Regions from separate parts of the Ferdinandcohnia jepli genome, predicted to be linked through region 1. Evidence: riboswitches for the same ligand, from Rfam matches in the RefSeq annotation. Region 1 holds a riboswitch; each other region holds the start of a gene.
What was found. Region 1 has a riboswitch for cyclic di-GMP ahead of AB3M96_RS08745 (sensor domain-containing diguanylate cyclase). Riboswitches for the same ligand answer to the same signal wherever they lie in the genome.

Region 2: it holds a riboswitch for cyclic di-GMP, as region 1 does, so the genes downstream of both, AB3M96_RS16430 (hypothetical protein) here and AB3M96_RS08745 (sensor domain-containing diguanylate cyclase) in region 1, are expected to answer to the same signal.
Region 3: it holds a riboswitch for cyclic di-GMP, as region 1 does, so the genes downstream of both, AB3M96_RS19760 (OmpL47-type beta-barrel domain-containing protein) here and AB3M96_RS08745 (sensor domain-containing diguanylate cyclase) in region 1, are expected to answer to the same signal.

Annotation. Positions count from the first base shown of each region.
Region 1 is NZ_JBFOKR010000007.1:49,152-59,955, reverse strand. It holds gene AB3M96_RS08770 (RNA polymerase sigma-70 factor) at 1-6, opposite strand, end outside; gene AB3M96_RS08765 (phytoene desaturase family protein) at 22-1,299, opposite strand; gene cyoE (heme o synthase) at 1,472-2,392, opposite strand; gene AB3M96_RS08755 (hypothetical protein) at 2,639-3,076, shown strand; gene AB3M96_RS08750 (YxcD family protein) at 3,064-3,351, shown strand; gene AB3M96_RS08745 (sensor domain-containing diguanylate cyclase) at 3,605-4,804, opposite strand; cyclic di-GMP riboswitch class I at 5,019-5,105, opposite strand; gene AB3M96_RS08740 (ABC transporter ATP-binding protein) at 5,327-6,436, shown strand; gene AB3M96_RS08735 (ABC transporter permease) at 6,426-7,232, shown strand; gene AB3M96_RS08730 (ABC transporter permease) at 7,234-8,037, shown strand; gene AB3M96_RS08725 (ABC transporter substrate-binding protein) at 8,034-9,107, shown strand; gene AB3M96_RS08720 (MMPL family transporter) at 9,316-10,804, opposite strand, start outside.
Region 2 is NZ_JBFOKR010000015.1:32,084-42,887, forward strand. It holds gene AB3M96_RS16420 (S9 family peptidase) at 1-788, opposite strand, end outside; gene AB3M96_RS16425 (M20 family metallopeptidase) at 788-2,026, opposite strand; cyclic di-GMP riboswitch class I at 2,632-2,721, shown strand; gene AB3M96_RS16430 (hypothetical protein) at 2,774-3,277, shown strand; gene AB3M96_RS16435 (hypothetical protein) at 3,404-3,913, opposite strand; gene fni (type 2 isopentenyl-diphosphate Delta-isomerase) at 4,459-5,487, opposite strand; gene AB3M96_RS16445 (squalene/phytoene synthase family protein) at 5,584-6,411, opposite strand; gene AB3M96_RS16450 (coiled-coil domain-containing protein) at 6,502-10,804, opposite strand, start outside.
Region 3 is NZ_JBFOKR010000021.1:25,162-35,965, forward strand. It holds gene AB3M96_RS19760 (OmpL47-type beta-barrel domain-containing protein) at 1-4,811, opposite strand, end outside; cyclic di-GMP riboswitch class I at 4,893-4,988, opposite strand; gene fliT (flagellar protein FliT) at 5,122-5,472, opposite strand; gene fliS (flagellar export chaperone FliS) at 5,472-5,879, opposite strand; gene AB3M96_RS19775 (flagellar hook-associated protein 2) at 5,898-7,409, opposite strand; gene flaG (flagellar protein FlaG) at 7,425-7,781, opposite strand; gene AB3M96_RS19785 (polysaccharide pyruvyl transferase family protein) at 8,710-10,804, opposite strand, start outside.

The DNA.
Region 1 (10,804 bases):
TAACATTCTCCATCACACCCTTTAACTAGATTCCAAGATAGTCTCCGCAACTTGAACCGCACTATTAAAACTGGCATCGACCAGCATGCCTTCTCCTCCTACCCAATCACCAGCAAGGTAAAGTCCTGGAATGTGTTTGACACTATGAGTAGGCCTACCCAAAAGTCCACTTTTATCTGCCTTAACAGCACTATGGGAAACTGTCATTCTAGGAAGATACCTTTTATAAATAACAAAATTCTCCCATCCAGGCTGTATCCGATCCATGAAATCTACTAGCTCTGTTAGAACTTGATCTTGGTCCTCTATTCCAGAAGCACTCAAATATTTCATTACGTGTACGACGTGATTTTTCCCATCATAACTTAACTTGGTTACATTTGAATGATTGGAATAATAAAATGGTTGCTCCAAACCCAGAGCAAAATGAATATTGCGTAGTGGTAGGCTACTTAAAATAAGATCTAAACATGCTACTTTAACTGGCTTAAGATTTTTAAAAGTATCAAAATCTACTGGATTTCCGTATTCTCTGAGCAATGCAGTAACCTCTTGTGGACTTACAGTAGATACAATATTTTTAGTATCAATAGGATCTCTACCTTGTGTAAGGACCTGCATGTTTGGAAAGACACCTTTGATTTGTTCTACCTTTGCCCCTGTTAAAAATGCAACTCCATACTCCCTTGCCTTCTCTTTTAATGCACGTATCATTGTTTGCCAACCATCTTCAAGGTAAATTGCATTCCCTAGTTGAAGCTGCCTTAACGCAGCACCAGCACTTATTTCATCAATATCATTACTATAAGTGGCTAACCGAATAAGCATTTGAATAAATTTCCTTACTTCTTCACTCTTTATATTATGATTGAGCCATTTACTTAATCGCACTGATTTCATACTAGATGTATCGATTTTCTTATAAGTTGTAAAAAACCGGAGCGCCTCTTTTTTACCATTCCAACTAAGCATTGGGCTAGTTAATAGTTTAAGTGCGTCACCCGGTAAATCATATACATTTTCCTTATCTACAATTTTACCACTAGTTGGGACCTTTCCACCTTTTACTTCCAGTTCCAGTTCAGTTAACACTTTATATGCAATTCCTTTCTCGTAAATCGCATGTGGACCTAGATTTAAATAAGAGCCGTGCTTTTCAATTGTCTGTCCTCTACCACCTAGTTGTTTAGACTTCTCTAGTACAAGCACCGCTTTCCCCGAGCGCGCTAGAAATGTTGAAGCAACCAAACCCGCAACACCGCCACCAATCACTACACAATCCCAAACCTTGTTATCCACTACCATTTCCCCTTTCTGTTTTTACACACAAGACGATTTGAGATGGTGGATTGTGACATAAAATAAAAAGTTTTCATATTAAAATATACCGGCTGTGCTTTTACTTTTCATTACGCAAAAAGCGTGTGTTCTATAATAACGAACTCACGCTTTTATTTCCGCACTGGGAATCTTATTTAAAATAACCCGGTAATGTAACAATTACCATTAGTAAAAAGATGATCATTATATAGTTTACAGAATATAAAAAGTTCCATCGCGCCCATTTTAGGTCATCTTTTATGAATAGACCATAGACGGCAAGAAGGAACCAACCTACATTAAGGATGGTTGCTAGTACAATAAAAACTGTGCCTAATTGCGTTAAAAAGAATGGTAAAGGCAATAAACACAAAACATAAAACACTATATGTTTTTTTGCTGTTAAAAAACCCTTTGTAACCGGAAGCATCGCTACTCCTGCTGCCTTGTATTCAGCATGCTTTCTCATCGCAATTGCATACGTATGAGGCATCTGAAAAATAAACAACAGTAAGAATAAAATGGCAGGAACAGTGTGGAGGCTACTTCCGACTGCAGTCCACCCAATTAAAGGAGATACAGCACCTGAAATACTACCAATAATGGTATTAAAGGTGTATCTTCTCTTTGACCACATTGTGTAAAGAACTACATACGTAAACCAACCAATGAACGTATATATTACTGCCTCTGTTGTAGTAAAAAATAATAAAATAAATCCAACAGCAGTTAATATAATACCCAATAGTAAAACAAATCGCAGTGTAAAATGCCCAGTCACTGTGGGTCTTTTTTTTGTTCGTTCCATTACTGTATCTATATCAACATCAAACCAATTATTAATGATCAGTGCTCCCGCCATAACCATTGTACTTCCCAACATGGTTAGTAAAAAGACTCCCCAGTAATCCACAATTGAGACATTAAAGAAGTAGATCGCTAACCAAAAACCTGAAAATACGGGAAGTACATTTGCAAGTAAGACACCTGCTTTTAGTAAGGATTTAATATCTGCAATAAGTAATGATATCTTTTGTTTACCTACTAGAGCAGATGCCATTTCCTTATTCATACTCATAACCTCCCTTGATACGAACATTACTTGTCAGTGTATATTTTATAACAAATTGCTATTCATAGATGAGATATTCCTCACACCTATATTGACTAAAGCTATGAAATAGATCAAGCATAATTTACCAGGTCATTTTTTTAGTAAAAGCGAAACTAATTAATATTTACTTCGTATATATAGTAGAATAGAAAGGAAATACCTATCTATTCTAGTTAATCATACACCACGGAGGTAAATAAAAACATGAAAAAAATTCTTGCAGCTATAGTAGCACTATCCCTTATCCTTTCACCAGTTGGCAACTTTGTTTTTCAAGATTCTACAACAACCGTTGAAGCAAAAGGGTACAAGTCAGGTAAAAAGAGTTTCAACAGTAATATAGGTAACCAAAATAAATCCAATTTCCAACAGAAAAAAAACACAGATACAACTACTACGAATAAGTCGACTACAACAACACCAAAAGGTGGACTTATGTCTGGTGGATTAATGAAAGGCCTAATGCTTGGTGGACTTGCTGGTTTCCTATTTGGCGGCCTGCTGTCTAATATGGGTGTACTTGGTTCTTTCTTTGGATTAATGATTAACATTATTGCTATTTATGTTCTTTTCTCAGTTATTCGTAAAATTTTCAATCTAGTAAGGAAAAAGAAAAACGAGGAAAATTCATGGAGAAACTAATTCTTTCTGAACAAGAAATTATTAACGCTATTTGCGTATATATTGGCTTGAAGAAACAAGTAAAGCCAGAAGAAGTTGAAGTAGAATTAATGTATGATGATGACTATGGCTTTTCAGCGGAAGTATTTGTACAAGACCGAAAACAAGTACTCATCATGGCTAACTTAATTGAAGCAATCAGGCTATGGCTTGGAGAATTCCTAAACAGAGATCCTTATGCTGGTATAAAGCTTGTACTAGATGATAACGAAGGAATAATCGCACATATAAAGTGAAACTTCAATAAGTGGGGGTTTTGTTCATCCCCCACTTATTGTTAGTCACGCAAAGCCTGATTGATTTTTCTAAGGGCTAAAGCCCTAAGAAAAACCTGATCTCACCAATCGGGGTGTTAGCGTCCGTTATCTCCCCCTAAACGTCTTCGTTTCACATCACGTTTATAGGTGGGAGTATTACGGACGATTACACCGGGATAAACTAACTAATAGCAAAAGCTCATCTCCCCAAAAGGAAGATGAGCTTTTATTTTTAATTTGCAATATACAATAGATTTTTTCCATTTTCTTTTGCACGGTATAGTGCTTGATCGGCAACCTTTTTAAGTGAATCCACCGTTGGTCCATGCTGAGGATACATGCCTACACCCGAACTAATTGACACTATTATTTTCTCATCACCCAGCAAAATGGGATGGTTTTGATAATAATTTTTCAAGTCAGCGTATAACTCTTCGACGGTTCGATCAATACGAGATTTGATAAGTATCATAAATTCGTCTCCCGCATAACGATATCCCTGTATATCAGGACCGCTTATTGACTTGATTCCGTCAGATAATGTCTTTAAATATAAATCACCAATGTCATGTCCATAGTTATCATTCATTTGTTTTAGGTTATCTGAATCTATCATCATTAATGTGAGCTTATCTTTTCCACTTTGGATTAGCTTTGCTAAATCCTCATGGAAAGCCCGATGATTCTTTAATCCGGTTAATTCATCAGTTCTTGACATTTTATAGATTCTTTCATATAAACGTGCTGTTTCAATGGAATTAATAACTTGGGCACCTATCATTTGTAATAAATCTTCATGTTCTTTGCGGTAGGCAAAGTCTCGGAAACTTTGTGCAGAGATAACACCCTTCACTTGGTCATCAATTACCACAGGGACAAATAAACAGGAACTTGTATCCTCTTCCCCTTCACCCATTTTTGTATCATATTCAAGAGACTGACTCTGCTGTTTTAAATGAACAATCTCTCTTGTCTTGATAACCTTTGAAGTATAGTTCTCGCCAAATTCAACTGTACTTGGTGGAGCCAGCTCTCCGTTATCCATTATAAAAATCAATTGTACTTGTGTATCTCCCTCATCATATAGCGCAATATAAAATGAGTCAGTTGGCATTACCTGAGAAACCATTTCGTAGGATTTTTGAAGTAGGATTTTTTCATTTAACGTTTTACTACATATTTGAGCAAACTCATGCAGTATTCGATAATGCTTATTCATCCAGTTCATATTTTCTATTTGCTCATTCATTTCATGAAGCTGTCTTAAAACTTTATCTGTAGTTACTTTTTGCTCTTCATTGTAAGCTTCATTTTCAAACAAATCACATATTTCTGGCGTGATAAGACTCTTCTCAGTCCCTACTTTTTCAAGCAATTCACTAATTTTCTTCAGCACATTTAGATTTCCTTTACTTTGGACCACTTTCTCCATTTGTAATCACTTCCAAAATTAGAGTTCATTTGAAAAATCTAGCTACTTTTTACTTTTGAAAAAACGAGTGGCGTCTCCCACTCTTATAGATTCCTAATCTATTATTTTAACAGGCTGTTATATAGGTAAATATTACCATATTAATCTTTACTAAAGTATAAAAAAAAGACTAATCCTCTACCGATTAATCTGCGTTTCTTCTAATACGACTTATCTCGGCAACTGGCTGGCATATTCTAAATTGATTTTAGCCCCTATAGTTTTGCGTCTCCATTTTTCAATGAATTTGCCCTACTTTATTCTATTATCAAACTAAAGTGTTCTTTAGGTTTACTATAATTATATTTCTTATTTTAGTCTGGGTCAATTATAACCGTATAGGAAATATAACTCGATGCCGACTTATTCCTAAACAATATTTTTAAAATATGGGCAAGATTATTGAATTATTTGCCGATTCATGTATAATTATGCCGAATTGAAATTATTTTAAACAGATAAATAGTAGAGAAGGGGGTCGCCATGAGTAATATACCTATTATTCAATTTAAAGGTGTAACAAAACAATATGATTCTGATCAACCCGTCCTTGATAATGTAAGTTTTGAATTTGAACGAGGTAAGTTCTATACGCTTCTAGGTCCTTCTGGTTGTGGAAAAACTACCATCTTGCGTTTAATTGCCGGATTTATTGAACCATCTCAAGGAGAGGTTTATTTTAATGGAAAGAAGATTAATTCAGTTCCTGCTAATAAACGTCAAGTAAATACTGTATTTCAGGATTATGCTTTATTTCCGCATCTAAATGTATTTGAAAATGTTGCATTTGGATTACGAATTAAGAAATTAAAAAATACTGATATTGAAGCTAAAGTTAAGGAAGCACTTAGCTTTGTTAATCTAGCAGGATACGAAAAACGAGAAATCAAAGAAATGTCCGGTGGGCAGAAACAGCGTGTTGCAATTGCCCGTGCTATTGTTAATGAACCAGAAGTAATTTTACTAGATGAGCCGCTATCAGCACTTGATTTGAAGCTACGTACTGAAATGCAGTATGAACTAAGAGAGTTACAGCAGCGCCTAGGGATTACCTTTATTTTTGTTACTCATGACCAAGAAGAGGCACTTGCCATGTCGGATGAAATATTCGTTCTGAATGAAGGCCAAATCCAACAGAGTGGCACCCCAACTGACATATATGACGAACCAATTAATCGCTTTGTGGCTGATTTTATTGGAGAGTCGAATATCGTTAAAGGGAAAATGCATCGAGATTTCCTAGTTGAATTTGTCGGTAAAACATTTGACTGTGTTGACCAAGGATTTAGTGATAATGAGCCGGTGGAAATAGTAATACGTCCTGAAGACTTAGAAATCACAACATTAAATCGAGGAAAACTTCAGGTCGAAGTAGACTCCCAGTTATTCCGTGGGGTTCATTATGAGATTTGCTGCTTTGATAAAGACGGAAATGAATGGCTGGTACATTCCACTAAAAAGGCTACCGTTGGGGATGAAATTGGACTTTATTTTGATCCTGAAGCTATTCATGTTATGCGTCTTGGAGAGACTGAAGAAGAATTCGACCGACGTTTAGATGCATATACGGATGGGGAAAGCCATGGAAAATAGGCTTACTCGTAATCTATATATCATCCCTTATGCATTGTGGATTGCCATCTTTGTCATTGCACCAATTTCTCTCGTACTCTACTATTCCTTTTTTGATATAGAGGGAAATTTATCATTAATTAATTATAAGACGTTTTTTACACCAATCTATTTAAAAATGACACTTAGCTCATTTTGGTATGCATTTTTAATAACGGCTATTTCTTTAGTTGTTGCATATCCAACAGCATATTTATTAACAAAAACAAAGCACAAGCACCTTTGGTTATTGCTACTAATTGCTCCGTCATGGATTAACTTGCTTTTAAAAGCCTATGCATTTTTAGGAATCTTTTCAACCTACGGAATAACAAACAGCCTTTTAGAGGTCCTGGGTATTGGTTCGCAGCAATTACTATTTACTGATTTTAGCTTTATATTTGTTTCAGTTTATATTTTTATTCCATTCATGATATTACCAATTTTCAATTCATTAAATGAGTTGAATCCAAGTCTAGTTGATGCTGCAAGTGATTTAGGTGCTTCACGCTGGACAACGTTCCGAAGAGTTACTTTTCCATTAACCATTCAAGGTGTAAAATCAGGATGTCAGATTGTATTTATTCCTGCCTTATCACTGTTTATGCTTACACGACTGATTGCCGGTAACAAGGTAATCACACTCGGGACAGCTATTGAGCAGCAATTCCTTGTCACACAGGATTGGGGCCTGGGCTCTACAATAGCCGTATTCCTAATCATCTTTATGGTGTTAATTATGGTTGCAACTGGTAACCGTAAGAAAAGAGGTGCGTAATATGAATAACAGACTTTCGATTTCATCAAAAGCATATTTGGCAATCATCTTTTTCATACTTTACGCTCCCATTTTCTTTTTAGTTTTCTATTCTTTTAACAGTGGCGGAACAATGAATGATTTTGAAGGGTTTACACTTGATTGGTACAAAGAGCTCTTCCAGGATACAAGACTACTTATAATTGTGCTTAATACAATTGTTATAGCTCTACTATCAGCACTAATTTCTACTATAATAGGTGTTCTCGGAGCGATTGCCATTCACTCTGTAAAACGAAATCAAACTCAGAATGCTCTGTTATCTCTTAACAATGTGTTAATTGTTAGTCCTGATGTAATTATTGGTGCTTCTTTCTTAATATTATTAACGTTAGTTGGCATTAAGCTCGGTTTCTATTCAGTGTTACTATCTCACATTGCATTTTGTATACCAATTGTTGTACTTATGGTTCTTCCTAAATTAAAGGAAATGAGTCCAACTTTACTCGATGCAGCTCGTGATCTTGGTGCTAGCCGTTGGGATGTTTTCACTAAAGTTATTCTTCCGTATATTACACCAGGGATTTTTGCTGGCTTTTTTATGGCTTTAACATATTCCTTTGATGACTTTGCGGTTACCTTCTTTGTAACCGGAAACGGTTTTACAACACTATCTGTTGAAATCTATTCATTAGCTCGTAGAGGAATTGCGTTAAATATTAATGCATTATCCACTTTATTGTTCGTATTTACAATGATCCTTGTCATTGGATACTACTTTATCTCACAACGTAGTAATGTTAAAGGATTGGGGGTACGAAAATGAGTAAATTAGTTCGTGCTTTCTTAGCAATAAGTATTGTTTCAGGAGCCCTTCTCTACCTTATCCACCACTTAAATTCGTCACAAGGCCTATCAGGCGGAAATACCCTGACGATATTTAACTGGGGTGATTATATCGATATGGAGTTAGTTGAACGTTTTGAAGAGGAAACAGGCATTAAAGTAATCTATGAAACCTTTGACTCTAACGAAGCAATGATGACAAAAATTGAACAAGGTGGTACAACCTATGATATTGCTGTACCGTCAGAATATATGATTGATAAAATGCGCCAAGAGGATTTACTTATACCGCTTGACCATTCAAAACTACCTAACTTAAAAAATATTGATGAGCGATTTATGGATCTTCCCTTTGATCCAGGAAACCAATATTCAGTTCCTTATTTCTGGGGTACGGTTGGGGTTGTCTATAATCCTACAATGCTTGATGGATTGGAAATTAAAAGTTGGAATGATCTATGGGACCCCGCTCTTAAAAATGAGATTTTGCTTATCGATGGTGCAAGGGAAGTTATCGGAATGGGTCTTAATAGTTTAGGTTACTCCCTAAATGATACAAATACCGAGCATCTGAAAGAAACAAAAGAAAAACTCATCTCCCTGAGTCCTAACATTAAAGCAATCGTTGGAGATGAAGGTAGAATGCTGCTCGAAAATCAAGAAGCCTCAATTGGTATCGTGTGGTCTGGAGTAGCATCAGAAATTATGTGGGAAAATGAAGATTTAGAATATGTTGTTCCGATCGAAGGATCAAATCTATGGTTTGATAACATGGTTATACCAAAAACAGCGAAGAACATTGATGCTGCCCATCAATTTATTAATTTTATACTGGATGCTGAAGCTGCAGCCCAAAATACAGAGTATGTTAGTTACTCTACACCGAATAAAGAAGCACTTCAGTATATGCCTGAAGAAATGGTTAACGATGAACGTTTTTATCCATCACCAGAGCTAACTGAAAGGCTTGAAGTATACGAGAATTTAGGTAAAAAGAATTTATCTATTTATAACCAAATCTATTTAGAGTTTAAGATGGCACAAAATTAAATTAGAAAAGCCCAAGGCGCCCGCCTATCGGCGACAAGCATAAGACAAGCGCTGACAGAAGGTGCTTTTTACCTTCCGAAGCGATTGGCTTATGACCTCGAGCCGATGGCGCCTGAAGCTAGACACCAGAAACTAAGTTGAAAATTACATACATTCTAAACTGTTAAAACAAAGTAGCCAGCCCTAAGTCACGGGCTGGCTTTTCTAGTTACTGCTCTTTACTTACTGCTTTATCTTTTTCAAGTAGCACAATTAATCCTGGAAGTAAGACACCACGAATTAAGAATGTATCCAATAATATACCTACTGCAACAATAAACCCGAAAACGAATAATAATTGAATAGGCTGTGTCATAAGAACTGCAAAGGTAGCAGCCAGGATTAGACCAGCTGATGAAATAACTCCACCTGTATTAGCTACCGCAATTTCTACTGCTTTTTTAACAGAATGTTTTCTTCGTTCTTCTTGGAATCTAGAAATTAACATGATATTATAGTCAATTCCCAACGCAACCAAGAACACAAAGGAATATAGCGGAACCCGATTACTAATAGTTCCAATATCAAAGAATAAATCTGTCAGGAACATACCTAATCCTAATGCAGCCAGGAATGAAACTAAGATGGTCCCCATCATATAAATCGGCATCTTATAGGACTTCGTCAGAAATATTAACATAATAAATATCAATATAGTTTCTAATACCACAATTAATATAACATCTCGATTATTTACATTCCGGTCGTCTACTTTTTTCGGTGTTTCTCCTGCAAAATAGAGGGTACCTTCGACATCAGCATTCTTCAAAATGTCTTCTGAATTAGAGATAATTCCCTCCATCGCATCAATGGTTTCGACATCATATGGCCCTTCTTCAAATGTTAGGCTATATGAAAGGACTCTACCTTCATCTGCAGTATTGGTTAATCTCACACTACTTACAAGCTCTTGATTTGATAATTCAGCCTGTAGCGCTTCTTGTTGAACAGGTTCAGGTGTTTTCTTTGCTTCAAATAACACAGTTGTTGGTGCAAGGTCACCCTTTTCAAACTTTTCCTCAATTATTTCATAACCTTGACGAGAAGGCATGTCCTCGGGAAATGATTTCATTGTGTCGAATTCATAAGTTAGGTTGAACATATTTAGAGCTGATACAAGAAGAATTACACCTACTACCGAAACAGATAACACTGGTTTTCTAACGACAGTGCGGCCAACCTTGCTCCAAAGAGAGCTATCCTTTACTTGATCTTCTCCAACCTTCGGAACTTTTGGCCAGAATGACTTTCTACCAAAAAGAGCGAATAATGCAGGAACAAGAGTAATCGATGCTGCCATTATCACAACCATCGTTGTAGCAAAGGTTGGAGCGAAGTTTTTGTAATCTCCGAACTCTGCAAAGAATAACACTAACATTGCCGCTAAAACCGTACCACCTGAGAAAAATACAGGCATTCCAGTTTCCCTCATTGCTTCCCTCATCGCTTCAAACTTATTCTCATGCTTCTTCAGTTCTTCGCGGAAACGTGAGAACACAAATAGCGAATAATCAATTACGGCAGCAAATAAGAGAATCGACATAATTGATATGGTTTGGTTGCTCAATAACAATCCTGCTTTTCCAAAGATGCCTAGAAGCTGCATAACTACCTCATACACAAATACAGCCGCTAATAATGGAATAAGTGCTAGTAAT
Region 2 (10,804 bases), on a different contig from region 1:
ACACCTTTTATGGTACGCAAGTATACATATCCATTATTATTTTGAATCTCCACTATATCCTCGTTTGCAACTTCTAAAATAGGAACAAGGGCGCCAGTTTCAAGAGAAAACGTTGCTAGATAATTAAATTCCTTTCCATAATTCGTGACAACATATGCCTCTTGCTCGTTCACGAATTGGACTGCTGCCACTCGATATTCGAATTCCGGATTACTGATGATAGGTATCTTTTTATTATCTTTTTTAATAAATGCATGCATATGAGAGTGATTATGTTTTGTGATATAAGCAAATGCAGTTTCATTTGGACTTACTGCAAGCAGGTGTGTTTCCGCTATTTCTCCAACATTTAACAATCTTTCTTCGTTTGTTTCAAAGTTGTATTCATAGGCGTTGAGGTAAAGTAGGTTTTCATTGTTTGATGAGTAATATATTTTGTTGCCGGATGTACTGTGGAGAAAATGCTTTGTTCCTTCTTTTACAAGGACTGGTTTAGGTTCTCCTCCTAAAAGGGTTGTTGCATATATCTGCATATTCTCATCGCCATCATGGTCACTGGCAAATAGTATTAAATCTTCATTAACATGAATCGATTCTGTATTTTGATTATGTGAGGTGAGTGGGTATGGGAATGGATGATTCACATCAAGCCCCCAAAGGTGGTATCCCCCACTTATATTACTACTGAAAATAATAGTCTGTTCATCATTACTTACTGTAAAACTTTGGATTATAAATGGTTTAAAAAAGCTTTTCGCTGCAATCCTCTCCTGTTTTAAAAATGACATTATATTCCCTCTCCTTTTTGAAGAATGTTTTTTGAAAAAGTTGCTAACACTTTTGTCGTTTCAATAAGATCATCAATTTCTATGAACTCATTAAAACCATGGAGATTATTTTGATTGGTCCCTGGTCCATAATTAATTGTAGGTATGCCTTGCTCGATAAAATATCTTGCATCTGATTGACCTAATACTCCTACTACAGGTAATTCTTTTCCTGAGACTTCCCTAACTGCTTTTTGCAGTTCTGTAATCAAAGGTGAATTTTCTTCCACAACTGTAGGATTGGTCTCGAAACCTCTTAATCTATCAATTTGAATTTCTAACTCATGATCTTGCTCTTGTAACTTACGGAGCACTTGTTCTACTCGTAAGAAAACCCCATCTAGTGTATGCTCAGGTATCACCCTGAAATCAATATCTATCTCACAGCTCCCTGGAACCACATTAATTTTCGTACCACCTTTAATGACACCTATATTTAGAGTTGTATAGTTCATTCCCTGGATCGATGATTTTTCATTTTCCAGTTCACTCTGTAATTCCATTAATGCCTCAATGCACTTTGACATTTTCTCAATTGCATTGATTCCCTGCCATTTATATCCCGAATGTGCAGGTTTTCCTGCAACACTTATTTTCAGATTCATGATTCCTGCCATTGCTCGAATAATCATATTGCTATAGCCCTCAACAACAGCCATGTCTCCTTGAACAATCTTGTTTTCTGTTACATACTTTGCGCCAAATTCTCCTCCAATCTCTTCATCACATGTAGCCGCAATAATGATATCACCATCAAATGGAATATCTGCTTTTTGCAGGGTAACTGCCGCCATTATGTAAGATGCAAGTCTCCCTTTACAATCTGTTGCCCCTCTACCATAGATTTTTCCATTTTCGATATGACCGGAAAATGGGCCATTTCTCCACTTAGAATTATCATCTGCAGGTACTGTATCGATATGTGCATTAAATATCAGTCTTTTTCCTCGATCTTTCCCTTTTAAAGTGGCAATGACACTTTTTCTTGGCTTCTGAAGATTTCTCTTACTTACTTCTTCAAATGGAACTTCTATAAGTTGAACCTCAAATCCAAAGGACATCATCTTTGTTTGCAGAAACAAACAAATTTCCTCGTAATCTCCTTTAGGGTTTTCAGACGGTATCTGTATTAGTTCCCGTAAAAATTGGATAATGTCATCTTTAAGCGAATCTACAGTATTCGAAATGTGGGTCTCCACTTAGACTCAACTCCTTCCATTAACTTTCTATATTTTCGATTAGACAATTAATAATGAAATAAATAAAATGGGTAGTCGTTTTATTTAACTTCATTTTTAAATAATATTTGGTAAAGTATTCTGTTATTACAGTGATAGATCAATATTTATTCAGATTAACTTTTTACTTAATCTTAGTAATTATTCTATACTATTTACAATAATCCTCTTTAAAGTTAAACTCTCGTGCATAGAATAAAGACTCACGAATGATTTGTTAGCATTTCTGGGTTTTTATACTTTTTATGATTCAAATTGATTAAAGTAAAATTGCTTCTAAATACTTTTAATCTGACTTTTCCCCTAACGTTACCTTCGCATCCATTGAATAATATAGACAAATAAAAAACCCTACCTCATGAGAGATAGGGCTACAATGCTTTATACCGGACATTATAAAGACTTTTAGACTAGACTAATAATCATTATACCTTAGTTTAGCTTCGTATTAAAACAATTTTCATATTTAACTAAGTCGCTTCGTTAAAAAAAACAGCATCGTAACTAAAGAACTCTTTTATCATTCCCATATTTTACTGCTATACATTAATGTATATTCTGTTGTTTAATATGAATTGCAAACACATTGAAAAATGTGGGCGCAAAGCTATAGGGACTAAGGTGTATAGTCAACACTATGTCAGCCAGTTGCCACTTGTATAAAGCAAGTGGAGATTCAAATAATAGAATCTCAGGGGGAATTACTAAATGGAAATCGTATCTTCGAGAAAAGAAAAGTTCTCAAAGCCAAATACAAAAAACAGCAGTCTTACTAAGAAAGTCGCTACTATAGCGATTGCTGGTTCAATATTTGTAGGAGCAAGCGCAGCCCTTGGTTCATCTCCTCTTTTAGCGAATGTTGCCTCTTATTTCACGAAAATATTGAATGGCGAATCAGGAGAAATGTCACAAGCAACTTCTGCTAAAGAGACATCAACCCTAGCTGAATTAGATACTTTCATGACAGCTTTAAAAAATAGAATAGCTTCAGAACTTGGAACTTGGAATGATTCAGAGAAAACTCGCGCAGAGGGTGAGATTCAGACTTATAGCGATGACCTACAAACAGAAGCTAATACTCAGGCAACAACTGATATCGCTGATGGTAAAGAACAATTAACACAAGAAGCTAATACTCAAATCGAGAGCGCAAAAGACGCATTAGATGCTAAATACGAACAAATCTTTCCAACTACTACAACAACTCCTTAATAATATCATTACCAGCCTTTTGGCTGGTTTTTACTTTTTCAAAAAATTAACTAACCACTGCTTTTTTTTAGTAACTCTAACGCCAAAAATAGCATTAATTTAGGTACATTATGTATTTAATTTTAATTAAGAAATTTTTTCTGCAAATATATTATTAGTAGGAATATCCCAAATTAATGACAATTGCTGTTTTGCGAAATATATTGCTGCTATTTCATTAAATATTTGATTATCCATGGACATTTCAAAAGTAGTACTATACGTGCTATTGTTGCTATCATGTCCAATTATTTTATATACAATTTTTATCCCTTTAGAGATTGGCTCAATTCTTGGCTTTGTTGCTTTATTACTTTCTTGAATTAGTGTTATTCCGAGCGGCAAAAGATAATAGATACCCGCATTTTCACCTATATGTTGAGATAATATTAATTTATCTAAAATACTCTTTAGTTCCTCATAATCAAAAATACGTTTTTGAACGCAATAAAAATCACGTAACTCATTAATTGTTATTGTTTGGTTTCGGTTAATAAGTCTAGTAATTTTCAATTCATATTTTTGAGAACAAGTAGAGCAAATGCCTGGAATTTCAAGATATGCAAGAGGTTGAAGACATATTTTGCAGCGACTCATAAAATTTATTCTCCTTCTATTCTTTTTAATAGTAAGTATTTGAATGAACATCATCGTATACATAAAAATATCATTAGAGAATAACTTACTTTAGGATAAATACATTTCTAAATTAAAATTATAGCAAACATTCAATCTATATTTTATATTTTTGGTTAAATTGGCTAGCTAAAACGCAAAATTCTAACAGAAAAGAACAAACAAGAGGTTATCCTCCTCTTGTTTTTTTCGCTATTTATGGACCAATTATTTTAAACAGCCATAAGTAATTGGTGATATCTTTACAGACAGACTTGCGTCAAAATTGCTAAAAACCGTAAATCCTGATTACAAACCGTATATTCAAATTAAAAACTGTAAATCCAAATTAAAAATCGTATTTTTAAATTAAAAACCATAAATTAAAATTAAAAACCGTAAAGCTTTTAAATCACTAAATCACAAGCAAAAAAACACACAAAAAAATGCTCTAAGCGAAAAATCACCCGAGCATCTTCTCATTCATAGTAGATATTTTACCTCTTTACCACGAAATCTACTACCATTTAATCAATTTTCAACCGACGTGTCTCATGTAACTCTTGAATACTGGATACACCTATCCCAAACATCGCCATTTGTAGTTCTAAAGCTCTAATTTCCATCATTTCTACTACATCATCAACTGATTCGGTTGCTGCTTTTAGTAAACCTCTTGCGATTCCAACGATGTTTGCTCCAAGTGCAATCGCCTTTGCTGCATCTACTCCGTTCACAATGCCACCACTTGCGATCAAAGGCTGATGTTCACACTGTTTTCTTACGGATAATATACTATCAACAGTTGGGATTCCCCATTCACTAAAACTTTCTGCAGCAATTTTTCGAACCACATCTGTTAATCTCCGTTTTTCAATTTGACTCCAAGAAGTACCGCCAGCTCCTGCTACATCCACGAAAGCCACACCAGCATCGTATAATTTTTTGGCAACATCCCCATCAATTCCCCAGCCAACTTCCTTCACGCCAACGGGAACCTCTAGTTCTTGACATAGCTTTTCAATCTTAGAAAGCAAATTTTTAAAATTCGTATTTCCATCCGTTTGAAGTACTTCCTGTAGACTATTTAAATGAAGAACCAACATATTGGCATCTGTGATTTCGATAATCTTCCTACATTCATCCACACCAAACCCGTAATTCAATTGTACGGCACCCAAGTTAGCTATGATAGGTATGGTTGGCGCATAGTCCCTTAGCTGAAAGGACGAACGAAAGTAATCACTTTCTAACAAAGCTCTTGTAGAACCGAGTGCCAACGCCCAGCCTTTTTCCTCTGCAGCAATGGCTAAGTTTCGATTAATACTCTCGGCCATCTCAGCTCCTCCAGTCATCGAACTGACCAAAAAAGGAGTTTTTAACTGATAATCTAAAAAAGTAGTATTCAAGGCGATGTCTTTAAAATCTATTTCTGGTAAAGCATTATGTATAAAATGGACCCTCTCAAATCCTGATGTAATCTGTTTTCCAGTCACGCTTTCATTCATTGCTATGTGAATATGTTCTGCTTTTCTCTGATTAATTTCTTCAGACATACTTTCACCTCTATGCGTACTTTCTAGAAACGTACTTTTTATAAAAGAACTTGGCAAACCCACTTTACCAAGCTCTCTTTATTAATGTTCAAATGTTTAATCTATCTGAATTTCTTTTACCGTTTGTTCTACTTCTGCACGTGTAATTTTTTCACGTCCATCTTTCATTGCCTTCAACGTTTTATGCGCAAGAGCAAGTGGAAGACGGCAGAAGAGTAGAATACTTTGTTTGTTCAGTGACTTCATATATTCGTCTGCTTTGGCTAAGTTTTCGTCTGCATATTCAAACAGCTCATTGCGAGTCCACCCATCAGGTACAAAACTCACACCACGTTCCACTAAATCTTCCTTTTGATTACGCAGAATATTTACAGCTTGAAGCCCACGACCATACCCAATCGCTAGGTTTCGATCAGCTTTTACACCTGCACAGAACTCCCATAGATCTGAAAGCATCACTCCGACAAGTCCCGCGACGTAATAAGTGTATTCATCTAAATCCTCACGTGTACGGATGCTCCAGTTTGCTTTTGCCCACTTCGCCATTCCGAATGCCATTTCACTACTAGCATTCATCACATAAGGCAGTGTACTTTTCGGACACGCTTGGAGCCACTCACTTAAACGTAGAGTAACTTCAGGCAGTTTACTTTTTACTGGCTCAAGAATCTGTAAATACTTCTCACCATTGAATGGTTGTTTAAACAATTCACTCATCTGCGTTAAAATTGAGTGTTTTACCTCATTGCTCAGTTCTTCATGGTCTTCAATTTCATCGATTGCTCGAAAGGATAAATAAGCACATGCAACTGTATGTTTTAATTCCTTTTGTAAAAATGTTATTGGAATATAAAATGTACGGCTTGTTTCTTTTAATACACGCATCGCATCTTTCGGGAAATTCATTTCATGTTTTATATTCATTTACTCCACCTCTAAATGCCGCCTATATTAGCCACAGGTTTTGTTATTTCTTTTAAAAATCTAAGTTTATAGTATCACATACTATTATTCTTATTGTAAAACTTCCTCACCCTGGTAGATCCGATAAGCTGGAACAATGGTGTCTGACACAATTTCTTTCCCTTTTTCTCGAATGAAGTCCAATTTGTAGTAGGCTTCAAATCGTTGGCTGATCTCGGTTTTTACCAATTCTGGCGGCGTAACCACGATGAATTGGAACTTAAGCTTTTCGGCAACCGCAAATATTGGGTCAAGGACGTGTGCAGATGCTGCTTGTCCGAATGGATTATCGCAGACTAACGGAACCCAGCTTTGGTCGGTTTCACTTTTCACTGATAATAACATCATCATCATAACCATTCGGGCTGATAGCTTTTGTCCTCCGCTACCGTCGGATTTCGTCTTGGAGCCTTGGTTAATCGTTTGCCAGGTTGAATAATGCTCTCTTTGCGGTTTTCCGTACATAAAGGCATTATCAGTTCTCATGTTATAGACAAGTAATTCAGGATATCGGTTTCGAAGCGATACAAATAGAATTTGCTCATCGCTGATAAGTTGTTTAATTTCTTGGTCTAACGCCAAATTATTATCATCAATTACGTCAAATTGTTTCGTAATTTTAGTAATGGCGGAAACAAAATGCTGCTTTAATAACGGCTCAATATCTTCTGCCTTTTTAGGTAAAATGTCTTCTTTCAGTTGGACAAGTGGAAACGTTCCTCGCTCATTTTTAAGTCTCATTTTTGCAATCATGGAACGAATCGCCTCTGAAATGCTCATTACCTTCATGCTGGCGCGGCTAGCCCAGAAGTTTTGCGCCTTCTCTGCTCGTTCTTTATCACGTTCTAATTGTTCCAACCCACTCTGTGAGAACTTCTTCATATTCTTAACAACGGTTTGGATATGGAGATAATGTCTTGTATCCATATGGTCCAGTGTAGTTAACACTTCATTTTTGAAACGCGCTTCCCAATCCTTACCTTCGATTGTAAGCTTCACATTACGCAGTGATTGCTCGATTTTTGCATGCTTCTCTTGACCTTTGTCCTGAATCGCTTGATGGTCTTCGCACCATGATAAAATACTAGCCTTACCTTGGTTCTTTATTTTATCAATATCGTTTTCAGTAAATGCCGCTGCTTCTTCCTTCAGAATAACCGACAGAGTCAATAAGTCCCCTTCGTAATTCGTGATATTCGTTTCTGTCTCTTTTTTGTGCTTTTCCGCCTGTTTTATTTCCTCATTCGTTATTCTAGTTAAGTCTTTAATTTCTAACTCTTTTACCTCTAAGTCTAAGTCTTCCCATTCTTCCGGCTGTTTTTCATGCTTGGTAATCTTTTTCCCGGCCTTACCACGTTGTTCGGTCGCATGTTTTAGGGACGTTTCAGCAACGGTCACAGCCGTACTTTGTTCACGTTCCTCTTTTTCAGCTTTCTTTGCTTCACGATTAGCGGTTTGCAGCATCGTTTCCAATATAGGTAACGGTTCATCTGGTACTGAAACTTGCTTCCAATCCTCATTAAGAGTAGTTAGCTTTTTCTCTATTTTCTTCTGTTCCTTTACTTCCGCTTCCTTTTTCGCCTGAATAACAAGTAATTCGAAAGCCTGTTCTTCCTTTGATTTTTGAAGCTGTTTTAGCTCTTCAATGCTTCCATTTAGCTCATCTACCACATGTAGTGAAAGATGAGGAACCTCTTCGCTTAGATCAGCTTTTTCTTCATTAGGAAAACCCGCTTCTTCGATAAAAAAGGCAATTTCTTTAATATTTTGTTCAATTGTAAGCTTCCATTCAAAATAGGTTTGCTTCCAATTGGTTTGGAGTTCAACGAAATTTTTATGCTCTTTTCCTATTTCCTGCTGCGCAGCTGTGAAAGCTTCTCTTTGTTTCTCTTTTTCTATTTTCACCCGTTTATTTTCTTCATGCAGAACTTTTTTTTGCTCAAAATCCTCTAAAGAGGCTACGTCTTTTGTAAGCTTTTCTATCTTTCGATTTGTTTTCTCTAGCTCTTCTTTTAGCTGAAGCTGGATTTTTCTTTCTTTTTCCTCTTGTATTTTGATTTCAGTTAACTTTGTCTTCTTCGAAACAAGAGCATTTTGTTCCTGGTTAATTGCTTTTTCATAATCACTAGAAAGCTCACTTGATGAAAATCGATCGATTTCTTTTAAAATACGACGTAATGATGTTTCTGTTTTTTCAATTTCAACAAGTATCTCTTTCTTATCTTCTATCTGTTTCGCAATCTCAATTTTCCAGCTAGTAAACTGATTTTTATCGGTTAATAAGTCTCTTTCTGTTCCATTAATGATCACAAAGGAAAGTTCTTGGTGGTCATTATTCATTTCCTCACGCAAGAAAATCGGTACAGGACTCTTAAACATCCTTCCGGAAAGAACCTGCTGGTTAATCTTATGCCATTGATGACCACTCACAACCAATCCATATGGAAGTAGTGGATACTTTACTAGATTACTTGCCATTTCCTCCACACTTAAAGATTGTAGAAATTGACTTCCATAAAACACATCAATGCCAGTCTTCACATCGATCCATTCCTTTAGTTCCTTCACATCGTTATTCGGAATCCAAAAGTGCTCATCGTTTAAGGAGTGGTCCAGCTGTGTTTCCCACAGTTCTTTTTTAATTTGCTCACCTTGTTCACGGTTTTGACTCAGTTTTTCTTCTACCTGGATGGCATACTTTGATAAAAGAGAATGAGTAAACTGTGGCGTGACATCTTCCAGTAAACCATGAAGCATACCATATAATGTTGCTTCTTTTTGTTTTTGAGCTTCATTTGCAGAATGTAAGTCCTGATATTTCTCTTCTGAGAATTGAATAGATTGGACAAGTGTTCCATGTGATGTTGCAAGCTGATTTTGTCGGTTGTTTGATTCTTTCTCTTTTATCTTCAGCTCTTCTAATCTAGCCTTTCTTTCATCAATCTGGTTGGATTTACTCTCAATAAATCCCTGTAAGTCGTATGTGATCCGGTCACCAAATTCTTGTTTCAGGGCCTCTTCCTTCGATTCGAAGGCATGAATCTGAGAATATAGCAAATCGATTTCACTACCAAGCTTTGCGATATCCTTATTCTTTTGTTTCTCTTGCCTTGATAGCTCATCTTCACTTTTCTTTAAATACTTTTGGTACCCATAGAACTGCTTCACTGCTTCTTGAATTGACAATTTAGCTTGCTGCCACTGACTTGCTGCTTCTTTTTTAATTTCATCCATTCTTTGATTCACTTGCTCTAAACCACTATTTTGTTCCAATATAGCAATTTGCTGTGAAAGTGAGCGGATGGTTTGTTCATACTCGCTCCACTCTTTTAATAACTGAAGAAAAGCAAGCTCTTCTCTTCGTTCCTGTTTCTCCTGAACAACGGCTTCTAAGGAAGAATGTTTCTCCTTCTCTTCTACCAATTTCTTTTCCCAATCCAAGACAACTCTGTGTGCTAACGCATACTCTAAGTTGTCTTTTTGATAACGTAGGTCGGTTTGCTTTAAGGTTAATTTTTCAATGTCTTTTTCTAACGTAACCAACATTTCTTCTTCTGTTTGCTTAACATGTTCAAGGGCACCAAGTAATTGTCTGCCTTGCTTTATGCTTTCATCCACGATTTCTTTATGTTCAATCCCTTTTCCTAAATGCTCTTCGAAAGGGACAATATCTTCTAAGAACTCTTTATGGGCTTGTTCTCTTTTTAAAAGAACTGGCAGATCCTTTGCAATACTAGCTTGACTCTTGAAAATCTCTACCAAATCGTTCTTTTGATGTTCCGTTCGATGGAGAACACCACTAACAGTAGGAATGATTCGTTTTTGAAACAGAGAATGGTCATCCTCAGCTCCCTCAAAGTATTTTCCAACTCCGCCTTCATCCTTGTTAATGTCCTTCATAATGTCCCAGTCTTTACGATTGATTCCGTACGTATCAAGGATGCGATAATGCTTCTTCGTATCCTTGTAAACGTCATAACCGTTCCATTTTAAATAGTCCTTCAAGCCTTCTGTGTCGGCCACTTCGTCATTTTCAAAGAGTGGAATATGCTCAAGAGCTGCCTCTTCATTCTGTTCAAAGTCTCTTGTATAAAAGGTAATATTGGGAAGGATTTTCGCTTCCTGCTCCAATGTTTTCCTTTCATCTCCATTTTCTTCACTCATCGAGATCCGCTGTTCAGCAGAGAACATTCCTCCTGTAATGAGATGCCTGCGATCTGCTCCATCCAATTCCCATTGAATCACAACATGAAACGTATACGGAATGAATTGTTCTTTATTGTTAAAAAAGAACTGCTGATAATAACGATTGTTTTGTTTTCCCCATGAAGTACCAGGCTTAAGAATTTGGAAG
Region 3 (10,804 bases), on a different contig from region 1:
GTTGGAGCTGTTTTATCAAGTTTCACTTGAGCTGTTTGAATGTCTTCAATGTTTCCAGCGTTGTCAATACTGTAGAAGGATACGTTTGAGATACCTTCTTTAGTGATAATAGTATTTAATCCTGAGACAGATCCTTTTCCATTAATTGAATAGATTGTATCTGCGATTCCACTTAGATTATCAGTTGCTGTTAAATCTATAGTAAAGTCATCTTTTAACCATGTGTTAGTAACGTTTGATGTTGTTACTGGTTTTGTTTTGTCGATTTTGACTTGTAGTGTTTGAACTTCTTCTTGGTTTCCTGCATGATCCAAACTGTAGAATGATACTTCGTTAACTTGTTCATTATTAACGGTAAAGCTTGTTCCTTCTACATATTCTGATCCGTTTACTGAGTAGAAGGTTTTTTCTACTCCACTTAGGTTGTCAGTTGCTGTTAGTTCTACTTGAACATCTTTGTTGTTCCAAGTATTCACTACGTTTGAAGTAGTGCTTGGTGCTGTTTTATCAATCTTTACTTCTATTGTTTGTGCATTTTCAACGTTTCCTGCTTCGTCTACACTGTAGAAAGATACCTCGTTTTCTCCTTCAGCAACGACAGTAAAGCTTGTACCTTCTGCATAATCAGATCCATTTATTGAATAGAATGTTTTTGCACCCCCGCTTAAGTTATCTGTAGCTGTCAGTTCTACTTGGACATTTTTGTTGTTCCAAGAATCAACCACATTGGAAGTTGTTTCTGGTGTTGTTTTATCGATTTTCACTTCAATCGTTTGTGTATCTTCAACATTTCCTGCTGCATCTACACTGTAGAAAGATACCTCATTTATCCCTTCAGTATCTACAGTAAAACTTGTACTCTCTAAGTATTCAGAACCATTTATTGAATAGAATGTTTTTGCTACACCACTTAGGTTATCTGAAGCCTCTAGTTCCACTTGAACGCCTTTATTGTTCCATGAATCAACTACGTTCGAAGATGTCTCTGGTGTTGTTTTATCGATTTTGACTTCCATTGTTTGCGGTTTTTCTGTGTTACCCACTTTATCTACAGAATAGAAAGATATCTCGTGAACTCCAGCTTCCTCAAGAGAGAAGGAGGTTCCTTCAATCCATTCTCCACCTAGAGAATAGTATGTTTTTGCAACCCCTACCTCGTTATCAGTAGCAGTTAGTTTAACATTTACAGACTTGTTAACCCATTCGGTTGGTGCATTTGATGTTGTTACAGGCGCTTCTTCATCAATAATTAGTTTAGCCAGTACTACATCTGATGGTTCAGATTCACCAAAAGAATTACTAACTGACGTTACAACATATTCATGGTTTGCGTATGTAAGATTAGTTAATGTGTAAGAAAGATTATTTATTCTTTCAGCAACTAAAACCTTTTCACCGTTTATAATTTCATAGATGTTGTAGCCATTTGCATACGCAACAAAATTCCAGCTGATTCTTGCACTTGTATCGCTTAATAACTTCAGATTTGCAGCCGGTGTCTCCATTAATGGATAGATAATAGTTTCTGTCACTGGATTTGAAGGCTGAGACTCACCGAAACGATTGCTATAAGACGTTACTTCAAATGAATGGCTGTCTTCAGTTAGGTTGTAAACTTTATAGTTTCTGGCGCTGCCCTTGTTTATTAATTCCCTTTTTTCATTTGTAACTTTGTAAACCCTATATTCATCTGCCCATGTAACAGCTGGCCAAGATAGTGTTATGTTATTAAAATTATTTACATCTGCATCTACCTGAGGCGGTTGAACAACCGGCCAGTTTAGAGTAAGGTCTAACTTACTTCCATCTGGAGATTCTCCAAATCGAGTGCTATATGAGTGAACTAGATACTCATAATCACCTTCAGCCATATTCGTAAAGGTAGAAGATGTACCTTTAGTTGACCTTAACAATATCTTTTCCCCATCTTTAACTGAGTAAAGATTATAGCCAGTTGCATAATCTGTTTCATTCCATCTGATTACAATATCATTTCCATTCGAAATAGTGTTTCTAAAATTTTCAGGTGATTGCATTATCGGGTGCACAAGTCTAAATGAGATTTTGTTCCCATCTGGTGATTCACCAAATCGATCACTATATGAGTGCACTATAAATTCATAATCACCTTCAGGCATATTGGTGAAACTAATTGACGTACCTGTAGTATATTTTTGATAGACTTTCTCGCCCTCAATTATTTGATATACATTATATTTAGTTGCATAATCTGTTTCATTCCATTTAAGAATGATGTCATTTCCATTTGAAATCCTATCTGTGATATTCTCTGGTTTTTGCATGATAGGATGAACGACGGTAATTTCAATTGCGCTACTCTCCGGTGATTCACCAAAGCGGCTACTATTTGAATACACCTCGTATTTGTAAACACCCTCAGGTAAGTTTGTAAATGTAACCGATGTTCCTGTGACTGATTTTTCTAGTTCCTTTTCATCTCCAGTCACTCTATATATATTATAATTTGTAGCATAGGTTACTGTTGACCAACTTAACTTGATATCATTGCCCTTTAAAATACTTGAAGATAAACTTTCTGGAGCCTGCATGATTGGATGCTCTACATCCATCGAAGTATAATTACCTATGCTTGATTCTCCAAAACGCTCACTCACAGAATGAACAACATAGGTGTGCTGACCTTCCGATACATTTGAGAAAGTATATGACTCAGATTTGGCGTTGTATCGGAATACTTTATCATCACCAATTAGCTCATATACATTATAGCTTGTTGCGTATTCTACCTCGTCCCAACTTAATTTAACATCATTTCCGTTTAGGATTGAAAAACTTAAATTAGTTGGCTTTTCCATTAATGGATGTACAACTGAAACCGTTACTTCAGCCCCATACTTTGATTCTCCATAGTAAGTAGAATTCGAGTGAATTACAAATGTATATTCACCTTCAGCTAAATTTGTAAAAGTATAAGACTTTGATGTTGTATTCCTTTTGAATACTTTTTCACCATTAACAACTTCGTAAATATTATAGTTTGTTGCATAATCTACTGAAGACCAATTTAACGCAACATCATTTCCATTCTTAGTTGTGAAAGCTAGTTCCGCTGGTGCCTTCATTGTTTGGCCTTCTAGTGTAACTGTTACTTTTGTACCTTGTTCAGACTCGCCAAATCTTGAAGAGTAAGCGTAAATTTCATACGTGTAATCTCCCGCAGGCATATTTGAATAAGAAACGCTAGTCCCGGTAACAGTGCTTTTTAGTACCTTTTTGTCATCTGCGATTTGGTATACTTTATAATTTGTTGCATAATCTACTGCATCCCAATGCAAGCTAAATGATGTTTCACTTTTAATCGTTTCCGTTACATTACTTGGTGAACTCATCTTTGGGTATACAATCGAGAATAAAAGTTCTTTTCCTTCAGCTGATTCTCCAAATCTAGTAGAATTTGAATGAATCATAAAAGTGTAACTTCCTTCAGCCATATTCGTAAAAGTAGTTGAAGTACTAGTTGCAGTCCTTTTTAATACTTTTGTGCCATCATTATTTACTTGATAGATTTTATAGTCTGTAGTATTAGATGTAGCTTCCCATTCTAATACAAGATCATTTCCATTTTTTACGTTATATGAAATTGTACTTGGGGCTTCCATCTCTACTTGATCAACAACTACTGAAACCTTACTTCCATCTACAGATTCTCCAAAACGGTCACTGTATGAATGAATTTCAAAATCATATTCGCCCGCTTCCTGTTTTGAATATGTGACAGACGTCCTTGTTTCAGTACTCTTCAGGACTTTCTCACCATTGATAATCTGATAGATTTTATAATTTGTAGCATTGTTTACGCTATCCCAAGTTAACTTAATATCATTTACATTTACTAGCTGATATGTAAAATTACTTGGGGCAACCATTTTAATTTCATCTACAGTTATCTGGAGTTGTCCAGATTCATCCACTGATTCGCCGAAACGATCACTATAGGATTGAATCTCGTATGTATATGTTCCAGGTGCTACATTACTTAGCTTATACGACGAATTCTTTGTTGTTTCAATAAGTTCCTTGCCATCCTCAGTAACCTTGTATAATTTATAATTTGTCACGTAGGAGACTGTATTCCATCTAAAAGTAATATCATTTCCATTCGATATTGAATACGTAAAATTAGCTGGTGTTTGCATGACTGGATAAACAACTTCAGCTTGTACAGCATCCGATTGAGATGATTCACCATATAATGAGTTTTCTGCTGTTACAACATAGGTGTAGCTTCCTTCTGGAGTATTGCTAATTGTATGGTTAGTGCCTGTAACAGAAGTTACTAGCTGCTGGTTTCCTTCTTTTGACACCTCGTAAACGTTATATTTCTCTGTATACTTTGAGGAACCCCAGGAAAGATAAATATCGTTTCCATTTCTAATCGATTGAGTTAGATTTGTAGGTGCCTGCATGTCCGGATAAGTAACTGTAAAGGTGATCGGAGCACTCGGGCCAGACTCCCCTTCAGAAGTTAAAGTCGAGATTGCAAACGTGTACGTTCCTTCTTCTAGGTTATTAAACAGATAGCTACTAGATGTAACCGTTCCTTTTTGTAAAAGCTGTCCATCTGTAATCTCATAGATTTGATAACCTGTTGCTCCATAAACAGCATTCCAAGAGAGTTTGATATCATCAGGTGTTATCTCTTGATGGGTAATTGTAGTTGGCGGTAGCATACTACCATTTGCTAGTGCATTACCAAATGGAAACAATAACTGTGTAACCATGAGAAGTAATGCAAAAACTGTGATACTCTTTCTTAAATATTTTCTCATTCTATAGTCCTACCTTCCCTAAAAAATCCAAAAGAAAAAGAACCTCAAACAAGGTTCATAGGTAATAAGACTATGAGTCCTTGTGGCAACCGGCTGCCATCCACACAAATTAGGTTCATGTAGGTCAGGCCCTTGGCTTTGCGTCCTATAGTTTCCCATAGTTTGCCTTTTTCACTTTGGTTTTTTGTTAATATATGTCTATCATATTACCATTTTACTAGTTATTTTACCAGTACTATATTACTAGTTTCTAAATTAATAAAAACGAGTAAGAATACGAAGGGAATTGTATACTTACTCGATATATTTGTTATTTTCGCTTATCAAAAAACATCCCATCAGCTGGTGGAGTTTGATAAGGATTCGCATATTTATTTGATGTTTCCTTACTCTTTTTAACATGGGCCAGATCAAATTGAATATCTTTTTTAATCTTCTCTAGGTGGGACTCGATAAGTGTATTCATCTGGATGATTTCAGCACCCAGTTTCTTTTCCTCAACCGAGAATGGTGGTTTCACTTCTGGTAAAAGTTGTTCTCTATCGCCTAGTAGAAGAGCTATTTTTTCGATTGCTTCGTCTCTACTATCTTTTTCGATAGGCTGATCAAGTATACTTTGAAGTTCTTTTGAAACACGGTACAGAGCTACAACTGGATTCACTACACCTGTCCACCTTGTCCATGTTTATGTTGACGTTGACGGTTAAGCCGGATAACTTCCTTCCAAGTATCACGGAAGTCTGTTACATATCCTTCAACCTCGGATAGAATTTCCAAATCATTCTTTATATTAACCTCGATTAAGCGACGATTAATATATTCGTACATAGTCATCATTGTTTTGGAAACTTCTACATCAGGATTTAGGGTAACCATAAATTCGCTAATGATGTTTTGCGCCTTTTGGAGATTCACATTTTTTTCTTGAATATTATTTTCTTCGATAGCCTTACGTGCTATCTTAATAAACTTCAAACAACCATTATAGAGCATTAATGTTAATTCTCCTGGTGTTGCGGTTGTAACAGAGTTTGACTGATAAGCTTGGTATGGATTGCTAATTGCCATAGTTACTATGCTCCTTTTTTACTGAATGAATTGCTGCATGAGGTATGCTGATTGTGAATTTGCTTTTTGAATCGCCTTTTCCATCTCAGTGAACTGTCGCCAATAACGTTTTTCAATTGTCGAGAGTCTATCTTCGAAACGATCGATTTGACTGTCAATTGTTGATAAATTACGGCCAATAGTAAATTGTTGGTTCGTCCATGTAGACTTACCAGCTTTTGCTTCAATATTTGCTATGGTACCTTTAATAGTCTTTCTAACTCGTTGAGCAATTCCTTGTGTATCTTCAGTTGTACCACTAGTTGAAAAAAGTCTAAAAACAGCATCTGGATTTTCTTGAAGTTTCTGACGTAGCTTTTCTTCATTTATAGTTAACTTTCCCCGATCCAAATAATTCTTTGTTGTAGTTATACCAATATCAGATAACTGTTTAAAACCTTTTATTGCTCCTGAGAGTGGAGTATAAAAGTCCATTCTCATTTGATTCAGGGCACCAGAAAGAATAGAGTCATTACGCAGTAAGCCACTTTGAGCCCTTTCTTCCCACTTCTTTACCTGGTCTTCCGTCATACCTTCTTTTTCTTCATCTGATAAAGGTTGATAGTCTCGGTATCTAGTTTCGGTTATCTTCCCGTTAACCTTTTCGATAAGTTCATTGTATTTATTTATATATTGAACAATATTATTGAAGGCATCCTCCGTATTATGTGAGACATTAATCGTCTCTTCCTGTCCTGTGGCAGCGTTAAATTTCAAGGTTAAATTGTTAATTGTATATTCATTCTTTGTAGTTTCTATCGGTAGGACACCGTTGTAAGTAAATTCTGCATTTGTACCGCCATTCTCTACAGCTTTATCAGGATTAAATTTTAATACCTCTGTTAAAAAGCCGGCAGTAAATCCAATTTCCGCTCCACCGTATTCAGCTGTTTTATTGAAATCTCCGGTTTTGGTTCTCTCCATAACAACTCGATCAGATGTATTGTCGTAAAATGCACGAACCCCCAAGTTGGACTCAGTAATCTTCTTAATAACAGTATTTAATGAGTCAGTTGCTGGATCGAAGGTTAGTGTGACAGTATTTTTTGAACCATCTTCATTAAATGTTTCAATTGTAAAATCAGAATAACTATTGGCAGTAAACTGTGTATTTAAAGGTTTTGTAGGGTCAATTTTAGTCCCTGCTGATATCGTAGTTTCACTTGCACGTGATGCTGCGGTTGCTAATTTATCAACCTTAATTTTATAAGACCCATTTGCTGCTGTGTTTGTTGCAGTTGCTGTGATGACTGATGAGTTAGAGCTTGTAACAGTCTTAGATTGATACGCTTTTGATAACGTCATATTGAAAGACATCGTATCGAGTTCAGCCAGTAATTTATTCATCTCACGATACTGATCCCGTTGCCACTCAAAAATTTGTTTCTTTTGATTTAGCTTGTTTAAAGGAATTCGCTCCGCCTTCATAAGATCGGTAACTATTTGATCAATATCCATTCCACTTGCTAAACCACCAATTCTCATATTCATTGGTGTTCACCACCTTTATATCTTTTTATCTACTATGAAGCCTAGAAATTCGGTCATTGCCGCATATATATCCAGTAATCTTTTCGAAGGTATTTCTCTTACCACTTCATTTGTATGATTGTCAACAATGGTAACGTAATACTCATTAAGTTCACCATGTAATTCAAATTTCAAATGTGTATTATTCGGTTCTAGAAACTTATTTAAACTAGTAATCACCTGTTGGATGTTTTCTTTTGATTCTACCTTTTCTGGATAAATTATTTGGTCAACTGATTGATTAACTGGTTCCGAGTTCTCCATTTTTCTATTATTTATGTTTTCATAGCTGAGATTCATAGTTGTGCTAGAAGATAATTTTTCAATCGACATTTCTATTTCCTCCTACACGCTCTATCTTTACTAGTTATATCGGTAAGAATTAAAGAATCTTAATGCTATAATTCGCACTAAACTTCCATAAAAGCAATAAATTGAATAAGACTCGTATATTTTTGTGCTCTCTCTTATAAAAAAACCAAAAGCCATGGTTTAAACACTTAGTTAACTCACTAAGGTGAAATGTCACGAAAGGAACACTTTATAGCATTCGAGACTCTTAAATCTTTTGATGCATTAATAGTTCATTGGATCTATAGTTAATAGAATTCGATTCACTATAATTTCTCTAGGCACCCCTTCAAGGAGATTTCATTTGCCATCTCAAGTTTCTTTCATAAATAGCCTTTTTCCTATGAGGAACTTTTCCTCTCAAACCACAAGATTTTCAGTGCTTTATACCAACCATCTTACCTCCTAAGCAAATAGCTTTGTCACCTCATATTCTTCTCCGCTTGGTAACCGATGTTGTGAAGGGTTATTAGCTCTAGATACTTTAGTTTTAAAGTTTTTATAAGTTCATACCAAATTCAACATAATTTGAAATAGCCACTACTTTGCCGATAAGAGTAGTGGCTGAGGTCGTTTGTTCGTAAAAAAACGCTCATAGAAAAGAAATATTTTCATAATTTTTAATATTTCTGAGCATACAGTTATTACTAGTTGTGTATAGACTTTTAATACTTGTACATTAGTTTCTGGTAGCTAGGTATTTTGTCTTGTCGGTGATTCTTCTTTATTCTTACTAACATGTGTATATCATTGCTATGTTTTTAAACATTTCTATTAAATATCATTTCTTAGCTTTCACCATATACACATGGCTTTTTCAAAATTTCACAATGAACTTAGCTGTTTATTTAACACTTTTCTCTATATCCACCATCCAATTCTTTGCAATATCTCTTTAATTATTTCTTCTTCATAGCATGTTTGACCCTTCACTGTTGTTAAGAAGATTGGAAATTTTATAAATCGAATCTACCAATTTAGGATAATATTTTTCTTTCGCATCCTTAAACCGTCCCACAATATCTTCATAATTCATATTAATTTCATCTACAAGATCCATAACTTTTGTAGAAGTCACTTCATCAGTTGCAATTGCATATTCAGAACAATTAACCGTTTGTGCAAAATCAAAGCACTTCCCACGGTATGCAAGCGAGATAAATGGACGATTTGCAGATGCTGATAGAATATTCGCATGTAGTTTGAAATTGATAGATAGGTAACTTTTACTAATAAGTTTTTGCAGAATTTTAGCTTCATAAACTTCAGTAATAACTTCACACCGGTTATCATTAACTTTTTGCGCTAATCGTCTAACATGCGCTATATCTTCAGTCCAGATTGGATAAACTGTAACCGTATACCCCTTTGAAATTAAAGAATGTATAACTACCACTAATTCGTCTTCAACAGCTAACTCATTTCTTCCAAAGACATTATTGTAAGAGGTACCCCAATTAACAAGTACATTTCGACTATTCTCGTCAATTTCTAATTGGTCACCAAATATTTCACTCGCATATGCTAGTGCTGGATCTCCTATCTCATAAACCTTTCTGTTCACTCCGATATTAGTCAACATATTTTTAGTAAAAGGACCTCGAACACTAATATAATCAAAATGTTCGTATATAGCTCTGAAATGACTTTCGTCTTGGTCTCCTAAGCTCACTGAGTTAAGGTGCTCTTTTTTATAAGCTCCGTCTAATCCCGTTCCCCATGAAACTACAGGTATTCCACTCTCAATGCCTTGCACACAAATCTTCAACCAGTATGGTAAATGTATTAAAGAGCCACCACCTAATACTATTAAGTCATAATTAGATATATCAATTTTATAATTTTGAACCGTTGGGTAAGCGTCAATATTTGCTACAGTATTATGATTTGTATAGTGACCATATTTATAAAACATTGTTTTGAATAATTCAAATAAAACATCATCCCCAACGTTTCCTTTACCTAACCAACCTAAATAAAGAACGTTCTTTACAGACATTGCATTTTCATTCATAAATGAAAAACTACTATTTACATTATTTCCGATATGATTTATCTTTTCAGAAGGTCTTTCAAGTTGTATTATCTTTTCATTAACCTCTTCTAATAATTCATCTTCACTTGTTAAGTGTGAAACTCTTTTATATAAATCAACAGCCAAATTCAATTGATTAGTTTGTTCATAGATAAAGGCCATATTATAAAGACAATCAACATGCCTCGGATCAATTATTAACGCTTGTTTTAATACTTCAATTGCATCATCATAGTTTTTTTGTTTCATAAGAATAACTGCTTTAATTGAGTATAAATCTGCATTATTATTTATTCTTCCCAAGGATTGGTTAACTAATAATAAAGCATCATTATAATGATTATAAGTGAGCAAGCTTATTATCTGTTCTTTTATATCCCCATCATTGTTAATCATTTCAGAATTATCCCGAAAAACATCACCTAGTTGATTCTCAATTTCTTCTCTTATTTTAGTTTTACTTTCCAAACTAAGAAATTCCTTTTTATTGTTTAGAATTTCAATTAGCATTTTATTGTTCATAATATAAGCTTGTTCTATAATTCTTATAAACAAACTTTCTTCAAACTGGGATAACTTTTTTCTTTTCTTAGAAAATAGCAAGTTAAGTAAATTGTTCATATTATTATCGAATTTAATCTTGAAAAGAATTTTTTTAAACTCTTGATCTTTAGTATCTAATGTTAATAATATTAAATCAGTTATACTAAATATATTACTTGATAGGATTTTATAGAATTCATTAGGGTTTTTCCCATAAATCCTCTCTAAAACCTCATCTGTTTTTTTATCTAGGAATAAATTTTTAATTAGCACAGCTTCATATTCGAATGAAGAAAGTTGATTTTTATTTAATAATAATAAAGATTGTTTTTGAACATTTAAATTTGGCACTTTGAGTAAAATATTTATTAATCTTTGAGGATACATTGCTTTATGTTTTAAACAATTTAGTTTAATAAATTCTGTT